4 regions of the Arthrobacter sp. TE12232 genome follow, and region 4 is predicted to be linked to each of the others. Evidence: riboswitches for the same ligand, from Rfam matches in the RefSeq annotation. Region 4 holds a riboswitch; each other region holds the start of a gene.

Region 1 (7,454 bases), 1.3 Mb from region 4:
CGACGGACCCGTGCCCGGGGATGACGACATCGACGTCACCGGCCACGCTCGCCAGCAGATGCAGCGCGGCGAGGTAATCCTCGATCGGGTCAGCGGTGTCGCTCAGGTCGAGCATTGGAATCAGGACATCGGAAAGCATGTCCCCGGCGACAAGAACCCCTCGTTCCTCAATCAACAGCGCCGCATGGCCAGGGGCGTGCGCCTGATGCTCGAGGATCCGCACAGGAGGGCCATCCCAGGGAATCTGCACAGCCCCGACTGGCAGGCCGGTGATGAGGCCGAGCAGGTCCATCGGCACCTGAGCGGGGATGCCGAGCCGACGTGAATCGATGCCGTGCGACAGCCGCTCGCGGGCCGTATCCGCGCAGAGCGCGGTGCCCCAACGGACAGGAGCTCCAAGACCGGAGTGCCAGAGCAAGTGATCCCAATGCGGATGCGTCGAGAATCCCACCGCAACGGCCTGACCCGAATCGGACAGATCCTTCGCGAGGCAGGCCATCTCGGCGTCGTGCACACCGGCGTCGATGAGCAACACGCCAGCCCGCCCCTGCACGACCACGGCGTTGCTCTGGCAGAACTCGCTCTCGTGGACCAGCACACCATCCGCAACCTGCCTCAGCACGGGTGAAATAGTAGCTTGCCCGGCGCCGGCCCACAATGATTCGCGGGAACGGGCCGCCTGGAGGTCACTGAGTCGTTGCCCGATGGCGTCACATCCGGGGCCGTCCAGGCGCGTGAACGTCGTCGGGGCAGGCATCCGAGGCATGAGCAGATGACGTCATGCCCACCGAGCCGATTGATTTCGTGGGCGCCCAGTCCAACGGTGTCCGTGTTCTGCCGCCAAGTGGTGACAGCACCAGCACCCGCCCGTATCCGGCCGCCAGATCGGCATTCTCGTTGCGTCGGTAGCCGCCGTCGATGTATCGGTTGTCGCCGATGGTGTAGGCGAAGCCACTGGCGCAGCTGGCGGCGACGGCGTCCGCCAGGTCGACTCCGCTGTCGCGGTCGAATAAGACCGGTTCACCGGTATGTGCATCGACCGCCGTGATGAGCACCGTTCGTTGCGGCCAGAGCTGACCGGGGAGCCGCGCGGCAACGGTAGCGCGCCACCGCGTTTGCCCGGAGCCATCCGACGCCGCATCCATGTCGAGCGCCGCCGCGCCCATTCTGCGGCGTATATCGGCCGCATCCTCAGCGGCCCCGATGATTCGGCTCGTTCTCTCCAGATGGTCGGCCGGCCCAACTGGAACGCGTCCGCCGTCGGATCCGACCGGACCAGTCCGTTGTTGGGGCGCAGAAGCAAGGATTTGGGCAAGCAGTTGGGTCGGCGCCGCGCCAGTTATTTGGGCCGCGGCCGTTGATCCGGCCGACGTCCCGATGATCAGATCAGCCTCGGTCACATTCAGACCGGCTTCAGACAGGCCGGCGATGATACCGATCAACCACGCATTGACTGCCGATCCGCCACCGCCGAGGACCAATGCTCGCTCACCCGCGGCACGCACCCGCCGTATGGCGTCGACCTGCGGCAGATCCTGGTCCGACCTCGGCCGGTCGGAGGCCGTCGCCGAGGTGAGTTGCAGACTCGAAGAAGGTGTTGTGTTCATGGGAGCCGCCTTTCGCGAATTGCCTGCAGCGACGCCGTCACCAACCGCCGCGTGTTGGCGTATGTCCCTTTCGGGCATCGTCGGGCATTGCCATTTCGGCCCGCAGGCCGAGGAGCCGGATCGGACGGCCGGCTTCGATTCCGGCTGCGAGGTCCAAGGCCCGCGCGAGGATTTCGTTCCGGTCGAATGTCTCGGGAATCTTCCTCGCGTGGGTCGTGGTGAGGAACGGCGCGTACCGAACCTTGAGGGTCAGCCCAATCACGGGCCGTCCTTCGGCCACAACATCCTCAAGGACACGCGCCGTCAGCTCCCTCACGGCGTCGTCCACCTGGGCGGGCTCGGTCAGGTCGCGCTGGAAGGTGGTCTCCCGGCTATGCCCGCGGGCAACCCACGGGGTGTCGTCCACAACGCTGGTGCCCTCCCCGCGTCCGAGCTCCGCGTACCAAGGACCCATCCTGGGGCCGAACTCCGGGACCAGGACCTGGGGGTCGGACGCGGCGAGCTCGGCCACTGTGTTGATGCCGAGTTTGGCCAGGCGGCCCGACACTTTGGTTCCGACGCCCCACAGGTCCTTGGTGGGCCGACTGCCCATGACATCGAGCCAGTTCCCGGCAGTGAGGCGGAAGACGCCGGCCGGCTTGCCGAACCCGGTAGCGACCTTTGCCCGGACCAGCGTGTCGCCGATGCCCACGCTGCAATGCAGCCGCGTTTGCTCCAGGACAGCGGCCTGCACCTGCCGGGCGTAGGCCTCCGGATTCTCTGTCTCCGTGCCTATAAAGGCTTCATCCCAACCCAGCACCTGCACGGTGGCGCCGGGCTGCGCGCGCAGGGTAGCCATCACCGTTTCAGACGCCGCGAGGTAAGCCTCCTGATCGACGGGCAGGATCACAGCGTCGGGCACTTTCCGGGCCGCAATGCGTAAGGGCATTCCGGAACCCACGCCGAACGCCCTGGCTTCGTAGGATGCGGTCGATACCACAGCTCGTTCCGTGGGGTCGCCCCGACCGCCGACAATGATCGGCTTGCCCGCAAGCTCCGGCCGCCGAAGCACTTCGACCGCCGCGATGAACTGGTCGAGATCGACGTGTAGCACCCACCGGATTCCGCTCACGCCACCAGTCTGCCCTAAACATCCCTGGCAAGCATCGGCCCTCCTCCGGGCGTGGCTGCGTGGCCTGCAGCGTCCTGACCTGTGCCTCGGAACGCGGGTGAGGCAAGACGACTCAAAGCCCGGTTGAGCAACACCAAGCCGTGAACGGGTACGCCCTCATCCCCACCCTGACCTGCGCATTCATTGTCGCCAACGGTGTCGGGGCACTACACTCGGCGACGGGGGAGCCGGGATGGGGGTAGCGATGTTCGTTCCAAGTTCAGGGGATCACTTCCGGGAGGATGATTTGCCGACCCGCATTCGTGCGCTGCGGATGCCGGGCTGGGCTGGCGCGGCCCTCGGTACGGGCCTGCTGGCGGTCGCAGTCGCGGCGGTCGCCGGCTCGATCCTGGTCAACGAGCGCGACAGCACGATCATCGCGGCCTGGGCGGAGGCGCTCATCATGGCGGGGGCAATCATTTCCGCGGTCTTCGGCGCCGTCCTGCTGTGGTCCGCCGGCGAGTGGGTCACGCTCACGCCGGACGCGGCGATCGTGACGAAGGCGTTCCTCGCCCGGGCCAGGGTCGATCGCACGCAGCTTGAAGACTTCCACCCCTATCCCCACCGGTACGCCGGCCGCGGGGGCGTCCAGTACCGGATGGTCCCAACCTTCACCTTTAGGGACCCGTATGGCCGGCTCCGGGACTTGCCGCTGCCGTTTCTGGCCTACTGGAACAACGTTGGGGGCGCGGAAGCCCCCTTGCCGCCGCGTGCCGCGCACATCGAGGCATGGGCTCGCGCGGCCGGCAGCCCGTACTCGAGAACTGTGATCACAGGCGCTGTGCCGCACACGCTCTCGATGCACCGACAGTCGGTGAGGACGGGTCTGCTGCGCCGGGCACGCGTGGCGGCAATCCTCATCCCGATGGTCTCGATTGGGCTCGGCCTGGCCCTCGGCTTCGGGCTCGGACCGGTCGCCAAAGCCTTCGGCGGGCATGACCGCAGCTTCGACGCCCAAACGAACCGCACCGGCATCCGCGACCTCGACGACGCCCTCACGCCCGCCGTAACCGCCTACCAGTGGCGTGCGGAGCAGTTCAAGCCCGGCACAAGAGACTTCAGCTTCTTCCCGACCCTGCGGTCACTGCCGTCCGCGCCGTACACGGTCCGATACTTCATCCGCGACCCCGCGCAGCGCGGCACAGACCTCAGTCCCCCGGAGCAGAAGTATGGCCGAATCATCTCGGAAGGGACGATTTCCGTAACGAACCCCACGATCGAGTTCGCGCTCGACCACGACGCAAGCATCTTCACCTTCGAGGTCTACGTCACCGACGACCACGGCCACACGACGCTCAACTCCGAGCTCTACAGGAACATCGCCGCCAATCCGGCACGGGAGCCGACGCCGAATCCGGCACGGACGCCGGCACCGACGGCGACGTCCTGAGAGCGACGCGTCGCGCGGTCGGAACGCCTACTGTCGCATCCCGCTAGTGCCTCATCAGGGGGCAATCCCCATGGCTGTCCGGGGCGCCCGCCCAGCAGGGCAGGCGTCCTGGACCGCTGGCTAGGCCGAGGCCTGTGCTCCCACGGTCGGCTTGGGCAGGTAGACCTTGCCGCCCGCTGCCAGGAATTCGTTGCTCTTCTCCCGCATCCCGGCGGCCATCTGCGCCAGTGCCGCCTGCGAATCGGCGGAACCATATTCGTCCCGGATGTCCTGGCTGATCCGCATGGAGCAGAACTTGGGCCCGCACATCGAGCAGAAGTGCGCCGTCTTGGCCGGCTCCGCGGGGAGCGTCTCATCGTGGAAGGCCTCGGCGGTCACCGGATCCAGGGACAGCGCGAACTGGTCCCGCCAGCGGAACTCAAACCGCGCCTTGGACAGGGCATCGTCGCGTTCGTGCGCTCCGGGGTGGCCCTTGGCGAGGTCGGCGGCGTGGGCGGCGATCTTGTACGTGATCACTCCGGTCTTCACATCGTCCTTGTTCGGCAGCCCCAGGTGTTCCTTGGGCGTCACGTAGCAGAGCATCGCGGTGCCATAACGGGCAATCTCCGTGGCGCCGATCGCCGAGGTGATGTGGTCATAGCCCGGTGCGATGTCCGTAACCAGGGGTCCCAGCGTGTAGAACGGGGCACCCTTGCAGAGCTCCTGCTGGCGCTCCACATTTTCCCGGACGAGGTGGAACGGCACGTGTCCCGGGCCCTCCACCATGACCTGCACATCGAACTCCCAGGCCCGCTGGGTGAGTTCGGCCAGCGTGTCGAGTTCGGCGAACTGCGCGGCGTCGTTGGCGTCCGCCGTCGCGCCGGGCCGCAACCCGTCGCCGAGGGAGAACGCGACGTCGTACTTGGCGAAGATTTCGCAGAGCTCGTCGAAGTGGGTGTAGAGGAAGTTCTCCTGATGGTGCGCCAGGCACCAGCCGGCCATGATGGAACCGCCGCGGGACACGATCCCGGTGACCCGGTTGGCCGTCAGGGGGACGTAGCGCAGCAGCACCCCGGCATGGATGGTCATGTAGTCCACACCCTGCTCGCACTGTTCGATCACGGTGTCCCGGAAGATCTCCCAGGTCAGGGCGTTGGCCTCGCCGTTGACCTTCTCCAGCGCCTGGTAGATCGGGACCGTTCCGATCGGGACGGGGGAGTTGCGGATGATCCATTCGCGCGTGGTATGGATATCGTCTCCGGTGGAGAGGTCCATCACCGTATCCGCACCCCACTGGGTGGCCCACTGAAGTTTGTCCACCTCCTCGGCGATGGAGCTGGTCACCGCGGAATTGCCGATGTTGGCGTTGATTTTCACCAGGAACGCCTTGCCGATGATCATCGGCTCGGACTCCGGGTGGTTGATGTTGCTGGGAATAATGGCCCGGCCCGCTGCCACCTCGCTGCGGACCAGCTCCACATCGCAGTTCTCGCGCAGCGCAACGAACCGCATCTCCGGTGTCACGATGCCCTGCCGCGCGTAATGCATCTGGGTGACCGTCCGGCCCTCGACGGCGCGGCGGGGCTCTGGCGGGGCGCCCCGCCATTCCGCGGAGGCGGCACCGCGGCGCACCGCGGACCTGCCGTCGTCGAGCAGGTTGCGTTCCCGGCCGCGGTACGGCTCCGTGTCACCCCGCCCGACGATCCAGCCGCTGCGGAACGGGGCCAGCCCCACCACCGGATCGCTGCCCGGCCCGGCCGTGCGGTAGACCCGGAATGGAGGGTTCTCGACGCCGCCCGGCGAGGGTTCCAGCGCGATCTCGGTCACCGGGACGCGGATGCCGTGCTCCGGGTCCGTCGTGAAGGCCAGCGAGTGGGACTTCAATGACTGCGTCGCGGCAGCCTCAGAGTCGGCAGGCAGGTTTTGGCCGGACTGGTTTTGGATAGGGCTGTGCTGTGCAATTTGCGTATTCACGGAAAATACTCACTTCCTTCGCCGGCATTACCCGGACAGGTTCAACGGTCGCAGGCCGCGTCAGCCCGATCTCAGCCCCTGCAGGGGCACCCGTGTGGTCGTAGATGAAGCTACCACGCGCCGCCGGACGGCTGTCCAGTGTGACGCGGCCGGCGCGGCGACATGGGGACTACCCTTGATCCCATGACCGGCATCATCGAATTCAGCGGCCCCGTCCTCACCGGGCCGGACACGGTACGCCACGGCCTCTGGTCCGTCGACGGCCGGCTCACGTTCCACCGGCCCGCCGCCGCGCCGGAGCGCGTGCTGGATGGGTGGGTCATTCCCGGGCTGGTGGACGCACACTGCCACATCGGCCTCGGCCCGGGCGGAGACGTTGCCGAGGACACCGCGGAGACCCAGGCCTTCACGGACCGCGACGCCGGGACGCTCCTGGTCCGCGATGCCGGCGCCGTCCACGACACCCGTTGGCTCCAGCAGCGCACGGACCTTCCGCGGATCATCCGCGCCGGCCGGCACATCGCCCGCACCCGGCGCTACCTGCGCGGCTTCGCCGTCGAGGTGGAACCGGACGGCCTGGTCGAGGCCGTGCGGAAGCAGGCCCGTGCCGGCGACGGCTGGGTCAAGCTCGTGGGGGACTGGATCGACCGCGACGCCGGCGACCTCGCCGCCAGTTTTCCCGCCGGAAGCCTCAAGGACGCCGTCCAGGCCGCGCACGATGAAGGGGCCCGCGTCACCGCCCACTGCTTCGCCGAGGACACCCTGGATGACATGCTCGACGCCGGGATCGACTGCATCGAGCACGGCACCGGGCTGCTGCCGCGGCACCTGCCGCGCTTCGTGGAGCAGGGCGTGCCGATCGTCCCCACCCTGATCAACATCGCCACCTTCCCGGACATCGCCGCCCAGGCGGAGGCCAAGTTCCCCCGCTACGCCGCGCACATGCGCTCGCTGTGGGAGCGGCGGGCGGAGCGGATCCTGGAAGCCCACGAGGCCGGGGTGGCCATCTATGCCGGCACCGATGCCGGCAGCGTGATCAGGCACGGCCGGATCGTGGACGAGATCCGGGCCCTGCACGCCGCCGGGCTGCCCGCCGCGGCTGCCCTCGACGCTGCCAGCTGGTCCGCGCGGACCTGGCTCGGCGCGGACGGCATCACCGAAGGGGCCAGCGCCGACGTACTGGTGTGCGCGAAGGACCCCCGGCAGGACCTCGGGACCCTGGCCGGACTGCAGCACATTGTCCTGCGGGGCCGGCCAACCCGTTAGGAATAAATTGAAGCTTCAAGTAATTTAATACTATGCAAGGTCACCGAAAGCCCGGTGGCCACTGACCCCCGGAGAGTTTCAATGACCG
Region 2 (7,454 bases), 1.4 Mb from region 4:
GACGGCGCGGGGGCGCAGCACGGGGGCCTGCACCTTCGGCGGGGTCGCCGCGACGGCGTCGCGGGCGGCCTTGACGATTTCGGCCATGGCGAAGCCCAGCTGGCGGAGGCCCTCGTGGCTTGTTGCGGAGATCTCGAAGACCTTGTAACCGCGGGATTCCAGTTCCGGGCGGACGAACTCGGCCATGTCCTTGCCGTCAGGCAGGTCGACCTTGTTCAGCGCCACGAGGCGGGGGCGGTGGTTCAGCGGGACCACTGCGCCGTCGGTGCCGGCGTAGCTCATGTCCACGGCGTACTTCTCGAGCTCGGCTTCGATGATGGCGAGGTCGGAGAGCGGGTCGCGGTCGGCTTCGAGGGTTCCGCAGTCCAGCACGTGCACCAGGGCGGCGCAGCGCTCCACGTGGCGCAGGAAGTTGTGGCCCAGGCCCTTGCCTTCGCTGGCGCCCTCGATCAGGCCGGGGACGTCGGCGATCGTGAAGCGCACCTCGCCGGCCTGGACGACGCCCAGGTTGGGGATCAGGGTGGTGAAGGGGTAGTCGGCGATCTTGGGTCGCGCGGCGGACATCGCGGCGATGAGGCTGGACTTGCCGGCGGACGGGAAACCGACCAGGGCGATGTCGGCGATGGACTTCAGTTCCAGGACGATGTCGCTGGATTCGCCTTCGATGCCGAGCAGCGCAAAGCCCGGGGCTCGGCGCTTCTGCGAGGACAGCGCAGCGTTGCCGAGTCCTCCGATGCCGCCGGCCGCTGCGATGTATTCGGCGCCTTCGCCCACGAGGTCGGCGAGGACTTCGCCGGTCTTGGATTTCACGACGGTTCCCTCGGGAACCGGAAGAATGAGGGTCTCGCCGTTCTTGCCGCCGCGCCAGTCGCCCATGCCGGGACCGCCGTTGGTGGCGTGCCGGTGGGGGGCGTGGTGGTAGTCCAGGAGCGTGGTGGTCTGCGGGTCGACGCGCAGGATGACGTCGCCGCCATTGCCGCCGTTGCCGCCGTCGGGACCGCCGAGGGGCTTGAACTTCTCACGGTGAACGGAGACACAGCCGTGGCCGCCGGTACCGCCGGATACGTGCAGTACTACCCGGTCTACAAAGCTAGCCACGTGGATCTCCTCAGTGCTGTTCCCCGGACCTCAAAAAGGCCCAAGTTGATTGTAATGCGGTTAAAACACCGGTGGAGCGGACCTAATGGCCCGCCCCACCGATTTAGAACTTGTTGTTACTCTGCAGCTGCAGCAGCCACGATGTTCACAACGCGACGACCACGGCGGGTGCCGAACTCGACAGCACCGGGGGTCAGGGCGAACAGGGTGTCGTCCCCGCCGCGGCCGACGCCGGCGCCCGGGTGGAAGTGGGTTCCACGCTGGCGGACGATGATTTCGCCTGCGGAAACTACCTGGCCACCGAAGCGCTTCACGCCGAGGTACTGGGCGTTGGAGTCACGACCGTTGCGAGTGGAACTCGCGCCTTTTTTATGTGCCATTTGAAATGCCTGCCTTCAAAAATTCTGGGGAATCTGCTGGAACCTGAACAGTAACGAAGAGTTACTTGATACCGGTGATCTTGACCTTGGTCAATTCCTGACGGTGGCCCTGGCGCTTCTTGTAACCGGTCTTGTTCTTGAACTTCTGGATGACGATCTTCGGACCACGAAGGTCTTCGAGGATCTCAGCCGTAACCGTTACCTTGGCCAGGTCCGCAGCAGCAGACGTGACCTTGTCACCGTCCACCAGGAGCAGTGCGGGCAACTCAAAGGTGCTGCCGGCTCCACCGGGGACGCGGTTCAGGGTAACGAAGTCTCCAACGGAAACCTTCTCTTGGCGGCCGCCTGCGCGGACAATCGCGTACACCACTGGGGAACTCACTTCTCTCGACGTTTATTACTAGATTTGCGTGCGGAACCTGGGGCCAAATTGTTTGGACCGGCTCACGCTGTGCCTCAACGCCGGTGGATTCCCCGGGGGAACCCATGAGCTACCCCCGGAACAAATCCACGAGGAATTCCATGTGGATAGTTCTCAGGGTCATAACCCAAGTGTTGGCGTAAGCACCGAAGATCTAGAATACGCTAATTTTGCCTTCGGCCGCAAATGAGGCTGGTTCCGGCGGGTAGTCCGTGATAGGCGCCACTACGTTTTTACGCAGTGTTGCCGCAACGACTTCCGGAACCGTGCCCCACCATCCTAGCGGGTGTGCGGGGCGGGTTGGGTCAGGCGTGCAGTCTCGGCGCGTCGAAGAAGTGCACTTCGTAGCGTGAGGACTGCCGGAAGGCCAAGGCCATGGCCTCCCGCTCGCCGGCGGAGGCCTGCCGGGCCGCCGCGTCGGTGTACGCAATCGCCTGCCGGGTCGCGGCGGCAAAGTCCTCATCGGCGTACGTCCGCAGCCAGTCGGCGTAAGGGTGCGCCGCGGGGGCGCCGCCGGCCAGGAATTCCCGGTGCAGGGTGGCCCCGACTTCGGCGTAGAGCCAGAAGCACGGCAGGGCTGCCGCCACGAGCACGCCGTAGCTGCCCGAGACGGAGGCGGCCAGCAGGTGGTCCACGTAGGACTTCGTGACCGGGCCCAGGCCGGCCGCCGCGGGGCGGGTGCTGAGCCAGGAGCGGTGGAGCTCGGACTCGACCTCAAGGCAGGTCTGCGCCGAGCGGGCCCAGAACAGTTGTTCGGCCTCGGTGGGGGCGACGGCGGCGGCGCGGGCCAGGACCCGGGAGTAGCCGTTGAGGTAAATGGCGTCCTGGGCCAGGTAGTAGGCGAACTCGTGCTCGGGCAGGGTGCCGTCGGCGAGTCCGCGGATGAAGTCCAGGGCATAGATGGCGTCGAGATCGGCCGCGGCGCCATCGCGCAGGGCCGCGGCGAACTCGCCCTCCGCGGGGGTCTCCGCCGGCCCCTGGCTGTGCTGGCTGTGCTGAGAGCTCGTGCGGTCCTGCACGTGATGGAAGTGATGGACCGGGCCGTTGCCGGTGCCGACGTCCAGGGCCGAGGCTTCGCGGAGCGCACCCAGCAGCCACGGCTTGACCTCCCGCAGTGCGGCTTCCCAGTTCCCCACCCGCGCCTGCACCGTGGCCATGGCCGAGGACAGGGAGCAGCCGGTGCCGTGGCTGTTGCGGGTGGCGATCCGCTCCCCCGGCACCACCACGGTCTCCTGCCCCAGCAGCCCTACGGTGTTGACCAGCGCATCCGGGCAGCCGTCCCCGGCAATATCCCCGGCACCATCCCCGCCGGGGAGGTGTCCGCCCTTGACCAGGACGGTGGTGCCGCTCAGGGCGGCCAGGCGCTTGCCCTGCTCCAGGGCTTCCGCCCAGTCTGCCGCGACGGGTTCCTTAAGCAGGATGGCCAGCTCGGCAAGATTCGGCGTGATGAGGTCCGCCAGCGGCAGGAGGGCTTGCAGTGCGGCCTCGGCGGATTCCTTCAGGAGCCGGTCGCCGCTGGTGGCCACCATTACCGGGTCCAGGACCACGACGGCGGGTCGCACCTTTTCCAGCCAGGTGCGGACGGCGTCGATTACCGCGGCGTCACCCAGCATGCCGATTTTCAAGGCGTCGATGCCGATGTCGTCGCTGATGGCGTCCAGCTGCGCCGTGAGGAACTCTGCCGGAGGAACGTGGACGGCGCGCACGCCCCGGGTGTTTTGCGCCGTCAGGGCCGTGATGGCGGCCATGCCGTAGCCGCCGTTCGCAGCGATGCTCTTCAAGTCCGCTTGGATTCCTGCGCCGCCGGATGGGTCCGAGCCGGCGATGGCCAGCACCCGGGGAATGCGCAGCGGCGCAGACGGCGCGGAGGGCAGAAAATTGGGAGGTAGAAAAGCGTCGGGCAGAAATTCAGACGGATTCACTGTTGCGGACAAGTCAGACATCCCTTCGCCGGTGCTAACCGGACAGGTTCAACGGGTCTGGATCTCAGCCGGCCCGATGCGCGGCACCCCGTGTCAGTGGTCAAGCCTAGCCGCTGTCCCGGCGCTGCCCTGTTAACGGCGAAGCGGGCCCGGGCCGGAGCGGACGTATTGTTACGCCCGCTCCGGCCCGAACCCGCAATTTACACTTCAGCCGGATCAGTGGCGGAAGGGGTCAGCCGTAAAGGACTACAGCTCCGATGCCGGCACGCCGACTCCGAGGATGATCGGCTCGTTGCCGGCCGGGATGGCCGGCCTTGCCGCCGCGGGTGCCTTGGCCTCGTGAACCGAGCCGGCGGCGGCTGGCCGTGTTGCCTCGCGGTGCTCCACGGAGGTCTCGTTGGCTGCACCCTGGGCGCGGCTGGCGCTCCGGTTGCGGCGGCCGCGGCGGCCACGCGTCGTCGTGGTCTCCGCTGTCCGTGCAGCCGGTGCCTCGACGCGCGCAGGCTCGGGTGCCGTGGCTTGAGTCTCGTGCTGGGCCTGGGTGGCCGCCTGCCTGTTGGCCTGCGCCTCAGCCTCGCCCAGGTTGGCGAAGGCCTCGGTCAGCAGGTCCAGGGTCAGGGACGGCTCCGGCGTGCCCTCGGCGTGCTCGACGAACGGCAGGGCCACCTGCTCACCGCCGAACGTCAGCACAGCCGCCGGACGGCCTGCTGCCTCTTCCGTGGCGGCAAGCTTCGTGACGGCGTCGACGGCGGCCTGGCGGGCCCCGGCGTCGCTGGCAGCGGCCGCTTCACCGTCGTGCAGGTGCGCGGCGTGGGCCGCGGCGGCGACCTTTGCCAGCGCGGCACGGGTGGCTTCAGCCTTGGCGTGGCTTTCGGCCTCGGTGGGCTCGGCGTGGACGGCGGCCGGTGCGGACGGTGCGGACTCCGGGCCCTGGCCCCGGCCGCGGCGACGGCTCTTGCGTTCGGTGCGGGCGGCAGGCTGGGCCTCGGCGCGCGGGACGTAGTGCTCGGCAGCGACCGTGTTGGCCCTGCGGTGCTCGACGGGTTCGTCGTGGGTGACGATGCCGCGGCCCGCGCAGGCTTCACACTGTTCGCCGAAGACTTCCAGCAGCCCGGTGCCCATCCGCTTGCGGGTCATCTGCACGAGGCCCAGCGAGGTCACCTCCGCCACCTGGTGTTTGGTGCGGTCCCGGCCCAGGCACTCCACCATGCGGCGCAGCACAAGGTCGCGGTTGGATTCGAGCACCATGTCGATGAAGTCGATCACGATGATGCCGCCGATGTCGCGCAGCCGCAGCTGCCGGACGACTTCCTCGGCCGCTTCCAGGTTGTTCTTGGTGACGGTTTCTTCGAGGTTGCCGCCGGAGCCGGTGAACTTGCCGGTGTTGACGTCCACCACGGTCATGGCCTCGGTGCGGTCGATCACGAGGGACCCGCCGGAGGGCAGGAAGACCTTCCGGTCCAGGGCCTTGTGGATCTGCTCGTCGATGCGCCAGGCCGCGAAGATGTCCGTGTCCTTGGTCCACTTCTCGAGCCGGCCCACGAGGTCAGGCGCCACGTAGGTCACGTAGGCCTCGATGGTGTCCCAGGCTTCCTCGCCGGAGACGATCAGCTTGGAGAAGTCCTCGTTGAAGACGTCGCGGACCACCTTGATGGTGAGGTCGGGTTCGCCGTAGAGCAGCTCGGGGGCGAGGATCTTCGTGGAGGTCGACTGGCTCTCGATGCCTTCCCACTGCGCGCGGAGCCGGTTGATGTCGTGCGTCAGCTCTTCCTCCGACGCCCCTTCGGCCGCGGTGCGGACAATGACGCCCGCGTCCTCGGGCAGGCGGTCCTTGAGGATCCGCTTGAGGCGGTTGCGTTCGACGTCGGGCAGCTTGCGGGAGATGCCGGTCATGGAACCGCCGGGCACGTACACGAGGTAGCGGCCGGGCAGCGAGATCTGGCTGGTGAGCCGGGCACCCTTGTGGCCGACCGGGTCCTTGGTGACCTGGACCAGGACGGAGTCGCCGGACTTGAGCGCGTTTTCGATCCGGCGCTGCTTGCCTTCGAGGTTCACTGCATCCCAGTTCACTTCGCCGGCGTACAGGACGGCGTTGCGGCCGCGTCCGATGTCCACGAAGGCAGCTTCCATGGAGGGCAGCACGTTCTGGACCTTGCCCAGGTAGACGTTGCCGATCAGGGAGTCCTGCTGGGTCTTGGAGACGAAGTGCTCGGCCAGGACGCCGTCTTCCAGGACGGCGATCTGGATTCTGTCGTCGCGCTGGCGGACGATCATCTGCCGGTCCACGGATTCACGGCGGGCCAGGAACTCGGCTTCGGTGATCACGGTGCGGCGGCGGCCGGTGTCGCGGGATTCGCGGCGGCGCTGCTTCTTGGCCTCGAGGCGGGTGGAACCCTTGACCGAGGTGACGCGGTTGTTGACCGGGGCTTCGCTGATGGCCCGCGGCGCGCGCACGCGGGTCACGGTGTTGGGCGGATCGTCGTCTCCCCCGCCGGTCAGTTCCAGGTCCTGGTCACCGCGACGGCGGCGGCGCCGGCGGCGCGAGGTCACGCCGTCCTCGAGCGTCCCCTCCTGGCCCTCCTCGCCCTCTTCCTCGGTGCCTTCAACGTCGATCTCGGACTCGGCGGAGGTGCGGGTGCGTCCGCGGCGGCCGCGGCTACGGCGACGACGGCGGCTGCCGGCGTCCTCGTCCTCGTCGCCTTCTTCTTCCTCGGGCTCCGCTGCTGCAGCCGCCGGGGCCGGACGCACCACGGTGCTGAGGTCCGGGGCCTGGAAGATCACGGAGGTGAGGGCACCCGGTTCCAGGAAGAGCGATGCGGCAGGGCTTTCAGCCGGCTGCTCGTCTGCCGTGACGGGCTGTGCAGCCTGTGCCTGTGTTTCGGCGGGTGCGGCGGCCGCTTCTTCGGTTGCTTCTTCGGTTTCTTCTTCCGCCGCAGCTACTGCGTGGACCTCGTCGACCTTCGGAGCGGCCTTGGCGCGGCTGGCGCGGCGCCGGACCGGCTTTTCCGCAACGGCGGACTCTGTTGATTGTGCTGTTTCGGCGGGAGCTTCCGCGGCGGCGGCGTTGGCTTCGGGTTCGTCGGCGAAGGCCGGCAGGGGCTCCGGTGCGGCAACCGGCTTGCGGGCACGGGTGCGCCGTGCGGGGGCTTTTGCCTTGGGTTCGGGGGCTGCGGCCCGTTCGGCGGCGGCGAGCGGCTCATCCGAGGCGGTTGCTGCGGCCAGGGCCGCGGCTTCGGCCACAGCTTCGGCGGCCGCCGCGGGGTCGACCTTCGCGACGGGTGCCTTGCGGCGGGTCCGGACGGCCCTCTTCGGCGCTACCGGAGCCTCTGCTTCCGCATTTACGGCTGTTTCTTGCTTTTCCTCGGCAACAACTAGTTCTTCGTTACCGGCTACAACCTGATCATTATCCATATGTGGCGACACTCCTGCCCCTGATGCGCCGCCACATTCGGCGCCCGTTGGGGCAAATATGCGTCAACACCCGCAGGCATTGACAGAAGTCAATTGGATACCCTCAGGTTCGCACCGGCAGTGGGGTGCGGCAGCCCTGGAGGGCCGGCGAGATTGTTTTGGAACCCGTTGACCTACACGCCACAACCAGGTGCCGTCCAATGGCATTGCGGGACAGCTGGA
Region 3 (7,454 bases), 940 kb from region 4:
TTCGCCGGCGCGGCGCCGGCAGCAGCCTCGGGGCCCTGCCCGCCGGCAGTGGAAACGGTAGCGGCTTCGGCGTCGGCGGGACGACGACGGCGGTCGCCGGAGCGTCCGCCTGCCTCGGCGCCGCTGCGGCGGGTGTCCCGGCTGCCGGTGCGGCTGCCTTCGCGGGCGCCGTCACGGCTGGCGGTGCGGTTACCTTCGCGGGCGCCGGTGCGGCTGCCCTCACGGGTGCCGTCCCTTCCGCTGTCCTTTGCGCTGCTGCGGGTGTTCTTCTTGCCGGTCTCGCCGAGGTCCTCGAGAACCTCCGCGTCGACGCCGGCCAGCACGCGCTTGTCGCGGGGCAGGCGGCCCTTGGTGCCCTCGGGGATGTCGAGTTCCTCGAACAGGTGCGGCGAGGAGGAGTAGGTTTCCACGGGCTCGGGGAAGTTCAGGCCCAGGGCCTTGTTGATGAGCCCCCAGCGCGGCATGTCATCCCAGTCGACAAAGGTCACAGCGGTGCCCTTGTTGCCGGCGCGGCCGGTGCGGCCGACGCGGTGCAGGTAGATCTTCTCGTCCTCGACGCACTGGTAGTTGATCACGTGCGTGACGTCGTCGACGTCGATGCCGCGGGCGGCGACGTCGGTGGCAACGAGGACGTCCACCTTGTTGTTACGGAAGGCGCGCAGCGCCTGTTCGCGGGCGCCCTGGCCGAGGTCGCCGTGGATCGCGGCAGCCGCGAAACCGCGGTCCACGAGTTCCTCGGCCACCTTGGCAGCGGTGCGCTTGGTCTTGGTGAAGATGATGGTGCGGCCGCGTCCGCGGGCCTGCAGGATCCGGGCAACAACTTCGACCTTGTCCATGCTGTGGGCGCGGTAGATCAGCTGGCGGATGTCGCGCTTGGTCAGGCCTTCGTCGTCCGGGTCCGCGGCGCGGATGTGGGTCGGCTGGGTCATGTAGCGGCGGGCCATGGCGATGACCGGGCCGGGCATCGTGGCCGAGAACAGGAGCGTCTGGCGGACCGCGGGGGTACCGGCGATCAGGGTTTCGACGTCCGGCAAGAATCCGAGGTCCAGCATTTCGTCGGCCTCGTCGAGGATGACGATCCTGACGTTCTTCAGGCTCAGGTGCTTCTGCTTGTAGAGGTCGATCAGGCGGCCGGGGGTGCCGACGACGATCTCGACGCCGTTCTGCAGGGCATCGACCTGCGGCTCGTAGGCGCGGCCGCCGTAGATGGTGGCGATACGGGCGTTGCGCTTCTTGGCCGCGTTCTCGAGGTCCTTGGCTACCTGGACGGCGAGTTCGCGGGTGGGCACGATCACGAGGGCCTGCGGGGCGCCGGGCACGGCCAGCTTGTCGAAGCCGGCGTCGTCGCGGCCAACGACGCGCTGCAGCGCCGGGATGCCGAAGCCGAGGGTCTTGCCCGTGCCGGTCTTGGCCTGGCCGATGATGTCGTGTCCGGCCAGGGCGACCGGCAGCGTCATTGCCTGGATCGGGAAGGGGTGGGTGATGCCGGCGTCGGCCAAGGACTCCACGATGTCCGCGCGGACGTTGTAATCGGCGAACGTCTTTTCGGCAATCTCGTGCGGCTTTTCGTCCGAAATGATGGTTTCTTCGGGCTCGATGGTCTCCGTGCCCGACTCATCGGTCAGAAGCTGGTGCGTGTGCAATTCACTCACAGGTGAGTTTCCTTATTCATTTTGGGCTGCGCTGCTTGCTCAACGGGGCCGGCCGTGGCCGTTCCGGAGCACGCTCAGGCGCGCAAGCAATTCCAGTGGAAGCCGATCGCGGGCTATCTAAATGCTGGCACTGGGGACCAGCGGGTGTATCTCAAGATCGCGTAGGGGCGGGCTTGTTGAATTCGAAAATCATGGAAATCAACGACCGGGCATCCATATCTACCTCTCCAGTCTAGCTGTACGAGACCCGGATCCTCGACTGGAGGCGCGATCGCGCCGCAGAGGGGGCCCGGCGGCGGTCCGTCAGCCGACCAGCTCCAGCCGGATTTCGCGTGTGGCGATGTCCGAGGACACCACCCGGACCCGGACCTGGGTGCCCGGTTCGAGCTCGCCGGGGCACCTTGCGGTCACCGCGGGCTCGGCGATCTGCACGATTCCGGACGGGCCGTTCCCGTTACCGTTGGACTTGCCGCCGTTCCCGTTGGTGCCGCTGCCGCTGGCGCTCTTTGCCGGTCTGGAGCCGGAGATCACGACGGCGTCGAACTCCTGGCCGACGTGGTTGACGAGCAGCGCTGCTTCCACGGTGTCCAGTGCGAGCCGCTCCAGTCGTGCGGCCAGCTGGTCCGAGGTGGCCATGATGGCCGGGAGGGACGGCAGGGCTTCCCGGGCCCAGGACGGAACCTCGGTGCCGTTGCTCAAGGCCTCGCAGATCACCAGCACGAAACGGTCGATCAGCCGCCGCAGCGGCGCGGTGGAGTGGGCGTAGGCCGCGCCGATGGCGGACTGCACGGCGGCCTGCGGCACTGTGCCGTCGAAGGGCGTGTAGCCGGCCCCGCGGAAGAGCATGCCGGCCGAGTGCACGATGGCCAGCTGGCGGGGATCCGTGGGGTCGAGGGTCCGCAGGTACTCGCCGTAGGGCGTTTCGCCGTCCCAGGGCTTGCCGAGAGCGTGAGTCTGGCGGTGGAAGTGCCGCAGCGACGCCTCGTCCGGGGCTGGCATGGTGCGCAGGATGCCGACCTTGCCCTGGAGCATCAGCCCGGCCGCCGCCATCCCGGTCATGAGGGAAATCTGGGCGTTCCAGTCCTCCACCGGAAGCGGCGGGGCCGCCACGATCCGGTAGCCGCCGTCGGGCAGTTGTTGGATCTCCTGTTCCGGCATGTTCAGGCTCGCGCCGCCGCGGAGGCGTTCCAGCTCCACGCGCTTGGTGCCCACCTCCTTCAGCAGCTGCAGCAGGGGCGTTGCGGTGCCGGCGTCGAGCTCGGCCTGGACACCCTTGTAGCTGAGCTTCGCGCGGCTGCGGACCTGGGCCCGGCGCACCAGCACCGAGGTCACCTCCGCCGCGGCGTCGAGTTCGAACTCCCAGACGAATGCCGCGCACAGCTGCCCGGCGAGCAGGCTACCGGCAGCCTCGCTGATGACCTCCGGATGCAGCGGGATCCGCCCGTCCGGGGTGTAGAAGGTCTGGCCGCGGCGGCGGGTCTCGGCGTCGAGCGCCCCGCCCGGCGCGACGAAGGACGGGACATCGGCGATGGCGTAAAGCACGTTGTAGCCCTCGCCGTTGCGCTCGATATACAGCGCCTGGTCGAGGTCGGTGGAGGACGCCGGATCGATCGTCACGAACTCGACATGGGTGAAGTCCAGGTCCGGCAGCTTGTGCTCGGCCACCGCCGCCTGCGCGTCGCGCAGCACGTCCTCGGGGAACGGACCGGGCAGTTCCAGCGTGGTGCGCAACGCCTTGAGAGCCCCGGCAAGCTGGTTCTGCTGCTCGTGGATACTCGGGGTCAGGCGATGATGGGACACGAAAATCAGGTTAGCCCGATTTCCGCTATTAGTCTTGGATTATGAGCCCAATCCCGGACGATCCTGCCCGCTACAACAGCTTCCTCACGGATCTGCTGGGAGTCATGGCGTACGGGGAGCTTTCGGCCTTCGAACGGCTGTCCTCGGACGCCCGCTATTCACCCACGCTGCATGACCGTGCGGTGCTGGGCAGGATCGCGGTAGTCGAGTTCCAGCACTACGAACTCGTCCGGGCCCGGCTCGAGGCCATGGGCCTGGACACGGAGGCCGCCATGCTGCCGTTCCAGCCGTCCGTGGACCACTTCCATGAGCGCACACGCCCGGCGGACTGGTACGAATCCCTCATGAAGGCCTACGTGATCGACACCGTCTCCGCGGACTTCTACCGTGCCGTCGCCAGGCACGTCGACACCGCGACCCGGGAACTGATCGAGCAGATCCAGTCCGCCGAGGAGGCCACGGCCGTGCTGCAGGAGCGGCTCAAGGCGGCCCTGGCCGATGACCCCCGGCTGGCGTCGCGCCTGGCGCTGTGGGCCAGGCGCCTGCTGGGCGAGGCACTGACCCAAGCCCAGCGGGTCAGTCTCGAACACGCCTTCCTCGGCGGGCTCTCAGGCCTGGACGACGCCGGCGCCAGGGAACTGGTCAGGGCTCTGACGGCCGAACTCGCCACAAACCACTCGCGCCGGATGGCCGCGCTGGGACTGGCGGGGTAGCTCCGCCGCCGGGGCGGAAACCCGAACGGAACCTGTTCAGGAATCGGCGGCATCCAGCGCCGCCAGCAGTGCGCCGGCTGCGTGGGCCGGATCATCGGCGTCGGTGATTGCCCGGACCACGACGATCCGGCGGGCACCGGCGTCGACTACCTGCTCAACATTGCCGAGGTCGATGCCGCCGATCGCAAACCACGGCAACAAGCTTTCGACCCGGCCGTCGACCGTGCCGGCTCCCTCCCCATCCGCCCGGCCGGTCGCCTCGGCGGCGTAACGCACCAGGTCGAGGCCGACGGCGGCGCGTCCAGGCTTGGTGGGAGTGGCCCACACGGGTCCCACGCAGAAGTAGTCGAGTCCCTTGCGGCCGGGGGAGGACGCAATGGCGGCGTCCACCTGCTCCGGGCTGTGGGTGGACAATCCGACTATGGTTTTCTTGCCGAGGAGGCCGCGGGCGGCGTCGAGCGAAATATCCTTCTGCCCGATATGGAACACCGGAGCCCCGGACAAAGAGGCGATGTCCGCCCGGTCATTGACGGCCCAGAGCCGTCCGTGCCGCTGCGCTGCGGCGTGCAGGACCTCCAGGAGCTCCAGTTCCTCGGCCGCCTCAAGCGACTTGTCGCGCAGCTGGATGATGTCCACCCCGCCGGCGAATGCGGCGTCCACAAAGTCCTCGAAGTCGCCGCGGTCCTGCCGGGCGTCGGTGCACAAGTAGAGGCGGGCGGTGGTGTGGAGGGAGTCCTGGCTCATGACACCAGCCTAGTTCCTCTAAACTGGGCGCATACCGCGGGAGCCCGCAGCGGCCACGTCATCGCTGCACGGCTGAGAGGGCGTCAGAGCCGACCGCTTGACCTGATCCGGCTAGTACCGGCGTAGGGAAGGAATTTTTTATGGGCACAAGAACCAGCCGTGAAGCCGAAGCCGCAGATGACGCCGCCTACCGGGTTTGTGACACGGGCCCGGGTTCCGCAGAGGACCTCACCGCACAGGACACATCCGCACAGGACGTCGCTGTTGACGTTGCGGTGATCGGCGGCGGGGTGATCGGCCACGGCATCGCGTTCGAGGCCAGCCGTGCGGGCCGGTCCGTGGTGTTGATCGATGACGCGCCCGGCAGCGGGGCCAGCTGGGCCGCCGCCGGAATGCTGGCCCCCGTCAGCGAACTGCACTATCAGGAAGAACAGCTCCTGGAACTGATGCTCGAGTCCTCCCGGCTGTGGCCCGACTTCGTGGCCGGGATCGATGCCGGTGCCGGGATCGACGCCGATGCCAGTGCCGCCAGCGGCCCGGGATCCCGGGCAGGGTCCAGTACCGGCTACCTGACGACGCCGACCCTCGCCGTCGGTGCCGATGCGGCGGACCGGCGCGCGCTCGCGGACCTGAGGGAAGTCCAGCAGGACTCCGGCCTCACCGTGGAGCCCCTGACCGTGCGCGAGGCACGCAGCCGGGAACCTTTGCTCAGCCCCGGTATCTCGTGCGCATTCGATATCCCGGCCGACCACCAGGTGGACCCCCGCATGCTGATTGCCCGGCTCACCAGGCTGCTCGACGCGGAGGGCCGCTGCAGATTCGTCCGTCGGCGCGCGGCGGGGCTGCTGTGGGAGGACGGACGCGTCGCCGGTGTCCGGCTCGCGGGCGGCGGTTCCGTGCGGGCCGCGGAAACCGTGGTCGCCAACGGGCTCGGCGCCCCCGACCTTGACGGGCTGCCCGCTGGACTGAAACTCCCGCTGCGGCCGGTCTACGGCGACATCCTTCGGCTCCGCGTGCCCGCGCACCTGCAACCACTGCTTACGGCCACCGTGCGTGGCATGGTGCGCGGGGTGCCGGTGTATATCGTCCCGCGGCAGGACGGCACTGTGGTGATCGGCGCCACCCAACGCGAAGACGGCCCGTCGGATCCGCACGCTGTTTCCGCCGGCGGCGTCTACCAGCTGCTCCGAGACGCTCAGCAGCTGGTGCCCGCTGTAGCCGAGCTGGAACTACTCGAAGCCACGGCGCGCGCCCGCCCCGGCACACCGGACAACGCCCCGATGCTGGGGCGCGTCTCGCGCCCGGAAGGCGGGGACGTCCCGGGCCTCATCATCGCCACGGGATTCTTCCGGCACGGCGTCCTGCTGACCCCGGCAGCCGCCGTCGTCTGTCGTCAGCTCATGGACGGTATGCCGGACCCGCGCTGGGCCGGGTTCCGCCCCGACCGTTTCTCCCGCACCCCGGATGCGTCCGGGGACAGCCCCAACAAGGAAGCAGCATGAACATCAGACTGAACGGAACGGAGCAGAGCGTCGCCGACGGCGCCTCCGTCAGCACACTCGTCAGCCAGCTCACGGGCCGGAGCATCGGCCCCGACGGCCGGGCTGCCGACGGGCAGAAGCTCGGTGTCGCGGTGGCCCGCAACGCTGAAGTGGTGCCCCGCAGCCAGTGGCACGCCACCGCGCTCGCCGACGGCGACGACGTCGAACTTGTTACGGCAGTCCAGGGAGGATGACCAGCATGAACGAAACGACTCTTGCAGGATCGCCGGCCCGGCCGGCTGCCGGGGCCCTCGCCGATCCGTTCGTGGTGGACGGCGTGACGCTCGGATCCCGGCTTATCATGGGCACCGGCGGTGCGCCGAGCCTGGACGGGCTGGGCGCGGCGCTTTTGGCTTCCGGGACGGAATTGACCACCGTGGCGATGCGCCGCTATTCACCGGCGGAAACGGGATCGCTGTTCCAGCTGCTCGTGGACCACAACATCCGAGTGCTGCCGAACACAGCCGGTTGCTTCACCGCCAAGGACGCCGTACTCACCGCCGAACTGGCCCGCGAGGCCCTGGAGACGGACTGGGTCAAGCTCGAAGTCATTGCCGACGAGCACACCCTGCTGCCGGACGCGGTCGAGCTCGTGGACGCAACTGAGCAGCTGGTGGCCCGCGGCTTCAAGGTCTTCGCGTACACCAACGATGACCCCGTGCTGGCCCTGCGGCTCGAAAACCTCGGGGCGACGGCGGTGATGCCGCTGGGTGCCCCGATCGGGACCGGCCTGGGCATCCTGAACCCGCACAACATCGAGCTGATCGTCTCGCGGGCGTCCGTGCCCGTGGTGCTCGATGCCGGAATCGGCACGGCCTCGGACGCGGCCCTGGCGATGGAACTTGGCTGCGACGCCGTGCTGCTGGCCACGGCCGTGACCCGTGCCCAGAATCCCGCGCTCATGGGGGAGGCCTTCAAACACGCCGTCATCGCCGGCAGGCTGGCGAAAGCGGCCGGCAGGATCCCGCGGCGCGAACACGCGCTGGCGTCCTCGGCGATGGAAG
Region 4 (7,454 bases):
GTTGCTTGGGATCAGTCTTGGAAATACTCGATCTTCGCGCCAATGGTGTTGAGCCGTTCGGCCAGATCCTCGTAGCCGCGCTCAATGACGTAGATGTTCCGCAGTTCCGAGACGCCGCGAGCCGCGAGCATGGCCAGCAGCAGGCAGGCCGCGGGGCGCAGGGCCGGCGGGCAGCCCACCTCGGCGGCACGCCACTTGGTGGGCCCGTTGACGTAGATCCGGTGCGGGTCGAGCAGCTGCACCTGGGCGCCCAGCTTGTTCAGCTCGGTCAGGTAGATGGCCCGGTTCTCGTATACCCAGTCGTGGATCATCGTCTGGCCGTGGGCGTTGGCCGCGATCACGGCGAAGAAGGGCAGGTTGTCGATGTTCAGGCCCGGGAAGGGCATGGGGTGGATCTTGTCTTCCGGCGCCCGCAGTTCCGAAGGCTTGGTGGTGACGTCCACCAGGCGGGTGCGGCCGTTGCGGGCAAAGTACTCCCCGGACACTTCGAGCCGCTGGCCCATCTGTTCCAGGGTCGCCAGCTCGATTTCCATGAACTCGATCGGGACGCGGCGGATGGTGACTTCCGAGTTCGTCACGATGCCGGCGGTGATGAGGCTCATCGCCTCGATCGGGTCCTCGGAGGGGAAGTATTCGATGTCGACGTCGATCGACGGGCGGCCCGTGATCTTCAACGTGGTGGTGCCGACGCCGTCGATCTCCACCCCGAGCATCTGCAGGTAGAAGCAGAGGTCCTGCACCATGTAGTTGGGGCTGGCGTTGCGGATGATGGTGGTGCCGCGGCGGTGCGCGGCGGCCATGATGGCGTTCTCGGTGACGGTGTCACCGCGTTCGCTGAGCACGAAGGAGCGGTCGTGGCTGTCCGACGGCGGTGCCTGGACCGCGTAGAACCCGGACTTCGCGTCCACGCTGAGCCCGAACTGGCTTAGCGCCTGCATGTGCGGCTGCACGGTGCGGGTGCCGAGGTCACAGCCGCCGGCGTAGGGCAGACGGTATGTGTCGGCCTCGTCCAGCAGCGGGCCCAGGAGCATGATGACGCTGCGGGTCCGGCGGGCCGCCTCCACATCCATGGATGCGAGGTCCAGGACAGCGGGGCGGCGGATCTGGAGGTCGTTCGCGTTGAGCCAGGTGCATTCGACGCCGATGCTGGTCAGCACCTCGACGATCCGGTTGACTTCCTCGATCCGGGCCAGCCGGCGCAGGGTGGTGGTGCCGCGGTTGATGAGGCTGGCGCACAAAAGGGCGACGCCGGCGTTCTTGCTGCTGTTGACGTCCACCGCGCCGGAAAGCGTGCGACCGCCCTCGACCCGGAGGTGGGTCATCTGGGGCCGGCCCACTTTGACGATGCTGTGCCCGACGATCGTCTCCAGCCGCTGGATCATCTTCAGGCTCAGGTTCTGCTTGCCCTGCTCCATCCGGGCGATGGCGCTCTGGCTGGTGCCGAGCTCGGCCGCGAGTTGTCCCTGGGTCCAGCCCTTGTCCCCGCGGGCCTCGCGGAGCAGGAGGCCGACATGTTCAGCAGTCTGTTGAGTCATGTCCCGAAAATATCACGCATGATCTACCGCACCCGGTATTTGCCGCCGGAATGGCGCCAATCTCACATGCATACCCGCATCATGCGATAACCGGCGCGGCGGCGCTGTGACAAGCGGCAGCGCGCAGGCGCGCCGGACGCTGCCGCGGCTACTGGCGGGTGAGGAAGACAAGGTTCCAGGTGCCCGCGCCGAGGGCTGCCGCGACGGCGGCTGCCGCAATGCCCAGCCCGCCCAAAAGCACCCAGGCGTCGAGTCCGCTGAACGTGGACGGCCTGGCCCAGGTCCGCGCCGCGCCGCCGAACCCGCGGGCCTCCATGGTCACCGCGAGCCGGGACGCGCTCCGGATCGCCTGCACCAGCAAGCCGAAGCTTTGGCCCATGGTGGCGCGGAAGCGCTGGTAGGGGTTGCCGCTTGAGCCCACGCCGCGGGCGCGCCGGGCCATCCCGATGGTTTGCCATTGCTCGGCCATGATTCCCACGAGCCGCATGGCGGCCAAGGTGCCCAGGACAAACCGGTGCGGCAGTTTCGCGTTCTGGGCCAGGGCGTCGGCCAGGTCCGTGGGGTCGGTGCAGCTCATCAGCAGCACCGCAGGCAGGGCGATCGCGAGCCCGCGGAGCATGAAACCGATCCCGAGCTGCAGGGAGCCGGCGCTGATGGACCAGATCCCGGCGTCGAACAGGACGGCTCCGGCGTCGGGCGCCAGGATGGCGGTGCTCCAGCCGCCGAGCGCCGCCGCGAGGATCAGCGGCCAGCCGCGCTGCCACAGCAGGGCAACGGTCAGCCCGGCCAGCGGCAGAAGCATCAGTTCGAAGGCCAGCGCCACCGAGGCAGAGACCCAGTCGATGGACAGAGCCAGCACCAGGGTGACCATGGTGACCGCCGTGAACTTCGCGAGCGGGTTGGCGCGGGTCAGCAGCGCATGGTTGCCGCGGACGCTCAGTTCGTCCCTCATGATGCGGCCGCCTCCGGCAGCTCCCGGTCCGGGCCGGCGGCGTTGACGGCCCCCGACCCGGCGGTGTCCCGGCCGTGGAGGCGCAGTTCGGTGCCGCCAAGGACAGCGCTGAATTCGGCGTCGTGCGTCACGGAGACCACGGCGGTGCCGGCGTCGAGAAGTTCAGAGAGGAACGAGGCAAGCTCGGCCCAGGTGTTGGCGTCCTGGCCGAACGTGGGCTCGTCCAGGACCAGTACCTGCGGGTGCGCAGCCAGCACGGTGGCCACCGAGAGGCGCCGTTTCTCGCCGCCCGAGAGCGTGTAGGGGTTGGCGTCCACGAGCTCCGTCAGCCGCAGCCGCTCCAGGAGCTCGTCCACACGGTCCTCGCCGTAGCCGAGGTGGCGGGGCCCGAACATAAGTTCGTCGTGGACCCTGCCGGTGACAAACTGGTGCTCGGGTTCCTGGAACACGGTCCCGATCCTGGCGATCAGCTGCTGGGCTTTCCACCGGTACGGGTCGGTCCCGGCGCCATCACCTACGCGACCGATGGCGCAACCACTGAGTTCCGTCGTGGCGGAGACCGTCCCCGCCACGGGGCGCAGGAGGCCGGCGAGCGTCAGTGCCAGGGTCGACTTGCCCGAACCGTTCTGCCCGGTGATGGTCAAGGCCTCTCCGGCACGGACCCGGGCCATGACCCCGGATTGCACGGGGCGCGGCGCAATCGTGCGGAAACCCTGGCGCAGTCCGGCCCGCCGCGGCCGCTCGCGGGAGACCGCGAGGGCGTCCGACGAGAGCAGGAGCTGCCCGGAGGCCGGGGCGGTCCGGGAACGTGTTGCGGGCACGTAGCCGGGCACCCAGACGCCCGCACCGATGAGCATGTCCCGCGCCTCGGCCAGGACCTGGTCCGGCGGCCCGTCAATCAGGACCGCGGAGTCCGTGGCGGACCCGGGCTGCAGCACCACGATCCGGTCCACGAGGTCCTTCCAGACCGCCACCCGGTGCTCCACCACCACCAGGGTGGCGCCGGTCTTGTCCAGGCAGCGGCCAACGGCGTCGCGGACTTCCAGGACGCCGGCGGGATCCAGGTTGGCGGTGGGCTCGTCGAGCAGCAGCAACCCCGGCCGCATCGCGAGGATCCCGGCGAGCGCCAGGCGCTGCTTTTGGCCGCCCGACAGCGCCGACGTCGGGTGGTCCAGCGGCAGCCTGCCCAGCCCGACGTCGTCGAGCGCCTCGCGGACCCGCGGCCAGATCTCCCCGGCCGGGACAGAGAGGTTTTCGGCGCCGAAGGCGACGTCGTCGCCGAGGCGCGAGAGCACCACCTGGGTTTCCGGGTCCTGCTGCACGAGCCCGGCGCGGCCGCGCTGTGCACGGGGCGCAGCGCCATCGATCAGCAGGCTGCCGGTCTCGTCGGATTCTTTGGCGTCGCCAGCCTCCCCCACCGCGCCGTCCCCGAGCACACCCGCCAGGGCGTGGAGCAGGGTTGATTTGCCGGCGCCGGACGGGCCCAGCAGGAGCACGCGCTCCCCCGGCCGGATGTCCAGGTCAAGTCCGCTGACCGCAGGCCGGAGCCTTCCGGCGTGCCGCCAGCCCCAGCCGCGGGCTGTGACGGCGGCCGGGCGTACGCCTGGTGAAGATGTCATGAGTCGCCTGTGCAATTCCAAGAGGGCCGTTCCGGAGTGGGTGCAGGAACGTGGTTCAGGAGAAGACAGGCTCCGTGGCGGCCTTGCGGGAGGCAAAGGAGCCCAGCACGCCGGTCTTGGCCAGGCCGCGGGTGGCGAGCCAGGACAGTCCGCCGGCAATCACGGCGCCGGAGATGGTGGTGAAGACGATGTAGGCGAGCTTGTCGCCGGCTTCGTAGGCAATGTTCCAGCCCCACGGCAGGAAGGAGTCGTTCAGGCCGCAGAAGAGGCCCGCGCCGGCTCCGGCCAGGAGGGACACCGGGAGGTTGAACTTCTTGTAGAGGAAGGCCGCGAACACCAGTTCCGCGCCGAGGCCCTGCAGGACTCCGGAGATCAGGACCGTGGTGCCGTACTGCGAGCCCATGATCAGCTCGCCCGTGGCCGCCACCGTCTCGCAGAAGAGGGCTGCCCCGGGCTTGCGGATGATGAGCATGCCGAGCACTGCCGGGATCATCCATCCGCCGGCGTAGAGTCCGCTGAGCGGCGGGTAGATCGTGTTGACCGGGGTGGAAATCAGGTTCGCGCCCTGATCCCAGGCCCAGAAGATGACGCCCCCGGCGACGGCGATCAAGGCGGCAACCACAATGTCCACCACACGCCAGTTGTAGGTGCGCCGGGCCGATGAACGGCTGCTGGAACCATGCTGTGCTGAAATATCTGTCATGTCGTCCTCCTGAGGAACAGGAGGGGAGGGTGCTCCGGCCGGCCTCGGCTTCCGCCGCCCTCCGCGCACCCTGAGAACTCGACTCCCTTGCGCCGGTACTAACCGGATCAGGTTCGAGGGTCTGCGGCTGTCCGCACTCTCAGCGCCCACCACTGGTTTCCCCGGACTCTTCCGGCGATGCCCGACGGCGGCGCTCCCCTGTCGTAATTATTTCGCCCTTGTGGGCTGGCTCAGTTTACACCCGAACGGCCCGGGTTATCAGTGGAGTGCTGTCACAATCCGCGGCCTGCCCCAGGCGCACCCCGCGGCCGGGAAGAGCCGCTTGGTAGAGTCGACGTGTCGGCCCCCGGACCCGCGAGCGGGCGGCCTTGTCGCCCACCGGAAAGCTGGACCATTTTGACGCACACACCGGCCACGCCAGATCCCTCCGCCGAGTACGACCCGGACTCGAGCGAGCCGCAACCGCACGGTTCCCTGGCGGCGCTCATTGGCCGCGTGCTGGCCGAAATGGATGCGCTCCAGTTCGCATCGTTCAGCAAGGACGATGCCCTGGACCTCGGGCTGCTCCTGGTCGAACTGGGCAGGCAACGCTCGCTGCCCATCGCCGTCGACATCACCAAGGGCGAGCAGGTGCTCTTCCACGCGGCGCTGGACGGCGCCACTCCGGACAACGAACGCTGGATCAACGCCAAGAAGCGCACGGCCCAGCGCTACGAGGTCCCGTCCCTGCTGGTGGGCCTCCGGGCCCGCGCTGCCGGCGGAAGGATCGAGGACAACGCCTGGTTCGATCAGATGGAGTTCGCCGCCCACGGCGGAGCGTTCCCCATCTACGTGCGCGGCACCGGTGCCGTAGCCGTCGTGACTGTCTCCGGGCTGCCGCAGAAGGCAGACCACGACCTCGTGGTCGAGGCTTTACGGACGGTCCTCACGCCGGGAGCTTAGGCGGCGGCGCCGTCCGCGCGCGGCGTCCTCCGGGACAGCCGGATCAGCGCAATCCCCACCGCCGTGAACCAGGCCCACATCAGGATGCCGTACACCAGGTAGACCTCCGGAACGGCGAACCGGAGTACCTCCGCCACCACGCCAACCGCGCCCGCGGCCACGCCGAGCCAGGCCACCGCACGGGGCAGCACGCCCTTGAGCATGGTCAGCGACATCAGCAGGATGCCGAGCGCGGACAGGACGCCGACGGCGGCAGGCGTGTTGTTCTCGGCGATCAGCGCCTCCGCCGCGGCGGCATAGCGGAGCCGGGCATCGGCCCCGGCGGTGCCGATCGCGTTCGCGTAGCTGTCACTGAGATTGACCAGGATCATCGATCCGCGGCTCGTGACCGGAACGGCCAGGAACAGCGCCCACGGCAGGGCGCCGATCACCGTGGCCATGAGGGCCAGGCTCTTGTTCAGCGGGGCGAGTGCCACGAAGAGGGTCACGAATACCAGAACCGGAAGAATGTTGGGCACGGTCCACAGGAGTTGTTCGGCGACGTAGACCGCCGTGTGCCCGGCGATGAACTCGAGGGTTTCGGCACCGCCGTGGATCGGTGGCGGGGCAATGGCGTCCAGAACCACTGCCACGATCAACAACGCCACGAACGCGACGGCGGAGATTCCGGCCCAGAAGTAGAGTTGCCGCCAGCTCTGACTGTCCGCCGCGGCGCCCCGGGCATGGCCGAGCGGGCGGGTCCGGGGCTGTTCCATGCTCAAAAGTACGTCCGGCGGGCGAGGCAATACAGGGGCGTTGGCCCTGTCTGGATGCCCGGGCAAGGAACGCTAGGCTAGGGGCAGCCCTGTTTCCTCCCTTAAGGAGTTACGAAGAATGAACCTCTTCATCAAGCTGCTCGGCACCGGCGTCAGCCTCCTGGCCGGTTACGCCGGCGCCAAGCTCGTTGACACCGTCTGGGAGAAGTCCACGGGCAGCAAGCCGCCCACGGACAACGACGACGTCCCCACCACGCTGCACCACGCATTGGCGTTCGCGCTGATCTCGGCCGCGGTCAGCACCGTCATCCAGGTGCTCGCCAACCGCGGCACCCAGCGCGCGATCACCCGCTTCGCCAAGACCCAGGACGTCGTCTAACGAGGGCATTTCAAGGACGTTGACTAGCTTGGCTCGACGAGCAGCTTCCTGATCTCGGTGAGCTTGGCTTCGGACTCTTCGAGGCGCAGGCGGAGTCCTTCGACCGTACCCGTGTCGGCCGCATCGACTAGCGGCGCGGGTTCCTTCTTCTTGGGCGACAGGAAGAAGTTGGCAAGGTAACCGGTGAACGTACCGAAGATGCCGACACCGATGACAATGATGCCTGCCCCGATAATACGGCCCGCATCCGTGACCGGATATTGGTCTCCGTATCCGACTGTCGAGATCGTGACGATCGTGTACCAGAGGGCGTCCGAAGCGGTCCTGATATTGGCCCCCGGGGCGCCCTGCTCGACGCGGAGCACCGAGAGGCTTCCGAATTCCAGCACCAATATGCCCATGAGCAGCAGTATGTACAGGGAACTGCCGGCCCGATCTTTGCTCAGCGCGCGGCCGATCGTGCGGATGCCGACATCGCGGAGCAGGCGGTACACCCGGATCAGCCGGAAGATGCGCAGGATCTTGAATTGCGCCACAGGCACGCTCGCCAAGAGGTCGGCCCAGCCGAA

The links. A riboswitch is a leader RNA that binds a small molecule or an ion and turns the genes downstream of it on or off. The one in region 4 is predicted to bind thiamine pyrophosphate.
Region 1: another riboswitch for thiamine pyrophosphate. It lies ahead of thiC (phosphomethylpyrimidine synthase ThiC); the one in region 4 lies ahead of ACVWZ7_RS12655 (ECF transporter S component).
Region 2: another riboswitch for thiamine pyrophosphate. It lies ahead of ACVWZ7_RS19265 (bifunctional hydroxymethylpyrimidine kinase/phosphomethylpyrimidine kinase); the one in region 4 lies ahead of ACVWZ7_RS12655 (ECF transporter S component).
Region 3: another riboswitch for thiamine pyrophosphate. It lies ahead of thiO (glycine oxidase ThiO); the one in region 4 lies ahead of ACVWZ7_RS12655 (ECF transporter S component).

The regions. Positions count from the first base shown of each region.
Region 1 covers NZ_JBSSFK010000001.1:4,194,955-4,202,408, forward strand. Annotated here, with positions in the region: gene ACVWZ7_RS18735 (MBL fold metallo-hydrolase) at 1-622, opposite strand, end outside; gene ACVWZ7_RS18740 (patatin-like phospholipase family protein) at 711-1,607, opposite strand; gene ACVWZ7_RS18745 (DNA polymerase IV) at 1,645-2,718, opposite strand; gene ACVWZ7_RS18750 (hypothetical protein) at 3,005-4,147, shown strand; gene thiC (phosphomethylpyrimidine synthase ThiC) at 4,268-6,100, opposite strand; TPP riboswitch at 6,097-6,204, opposite strand; gene ACVWZ7_RS18760 (amidohydrolase family protein) at 6,284-7,366, shown strand; gene ACVWZ7_RS18765 (VOC family protein) at 7,448-7,454, shown strand, end outside.
Region 2 covers NZ_JBSSFK010000001.1:4,296,543-4,303,996, reverse strand. Annotated here, with positions in the region: gene obgE (GTPase ObgE) at 1-1,098, opposite strand, end outside; gene rpmA (50S ribosomal protein L27) at 1,215-1,478, opposite strand; gene rplU (50S ribosomal protein L21) at 1,540-1,848, opposite strand; gene ACVWZ7_RS19265 (bifunctional hydroxymethylpyrimidine kinase/phosphomethylpyrimidine kinase) at 2,205-3,842, opposite strand; TPP riboswitch at 3,825-3,922, opposite strand; gene ACVWZ7_RS19260 (Rne/Rng family ribonuclease) at 4,068-7,232, opposite strand.
Region 3 covers NZ_JBSSFK010000001.1:3,794,659-3,802,112, forward strand. Annotated here, with positions in the region: gene ACVWZ7_RS17015 (DEAD/DEAH box helicase) at 1-1,652, opposite strand, end outside; gene ACVWZ7_RS17020 (RNB domain-containing ribonuclease) at 1,956-3,452, opposite strand; gene ACVWZ7_RS17025 (ferritin-like fold-containing protein) at 3,494-4,165, shown strand; gene thiE (thiamine phosphate synthase) at 4,202-4,909, opposite strand; TPP riboswitch at 4,936-5,056, shown strand; gene thiO (glycine oxidase ThiO) at 5,050-6,411, shown strand; gene thiS (sulfur carrier protein ThiS) at 6,408-6,644, shown strand; gene ACVWZ7_RS17045 (thiazole synthase) at 6,650-7,454, shown strand, end outside.
Region 4 covers NZ_JBSSFK010000001.1:2,850,279-2,857,732, reverse strand. Annotated here, with positions in the region: gene ACVWZ7_RS12670 (UDP-N-acetylglucosamine 1-carboxyvinyltransferase) at 12-1,535, opposite strand; gene ACVWZ7_RS12665 (energy-coupling factor transporter transmembrane component T family protein) at 1,684-2,487, opposite strand; gene ACVWZ7_RS12660 (ABC transporter ATP-binding protein) at 2,484-4,106, opposite strand; gene ACVWZ7_RS12655 (ECF transporter S component) at 4,162-4,809, opposite strand; TPP riboswitch at 4,876-5,019, opposite strand; gene ACVWZ7_RS12650 (heme-degrading domain-containing protein) at 5,206-5,751, shown strand; gene ACVWZ7_RS12645 (DUF4386 family protein) at 5,748-6,506, opposite strand; gene ACVWZ7_RS12640 (DUF4235 domain-containing protein) at 6,625-6,885, shown strand; gene ACVWZ7_RS12635 (ion transporter) at 6,909-7,454, opposite strand, start outside.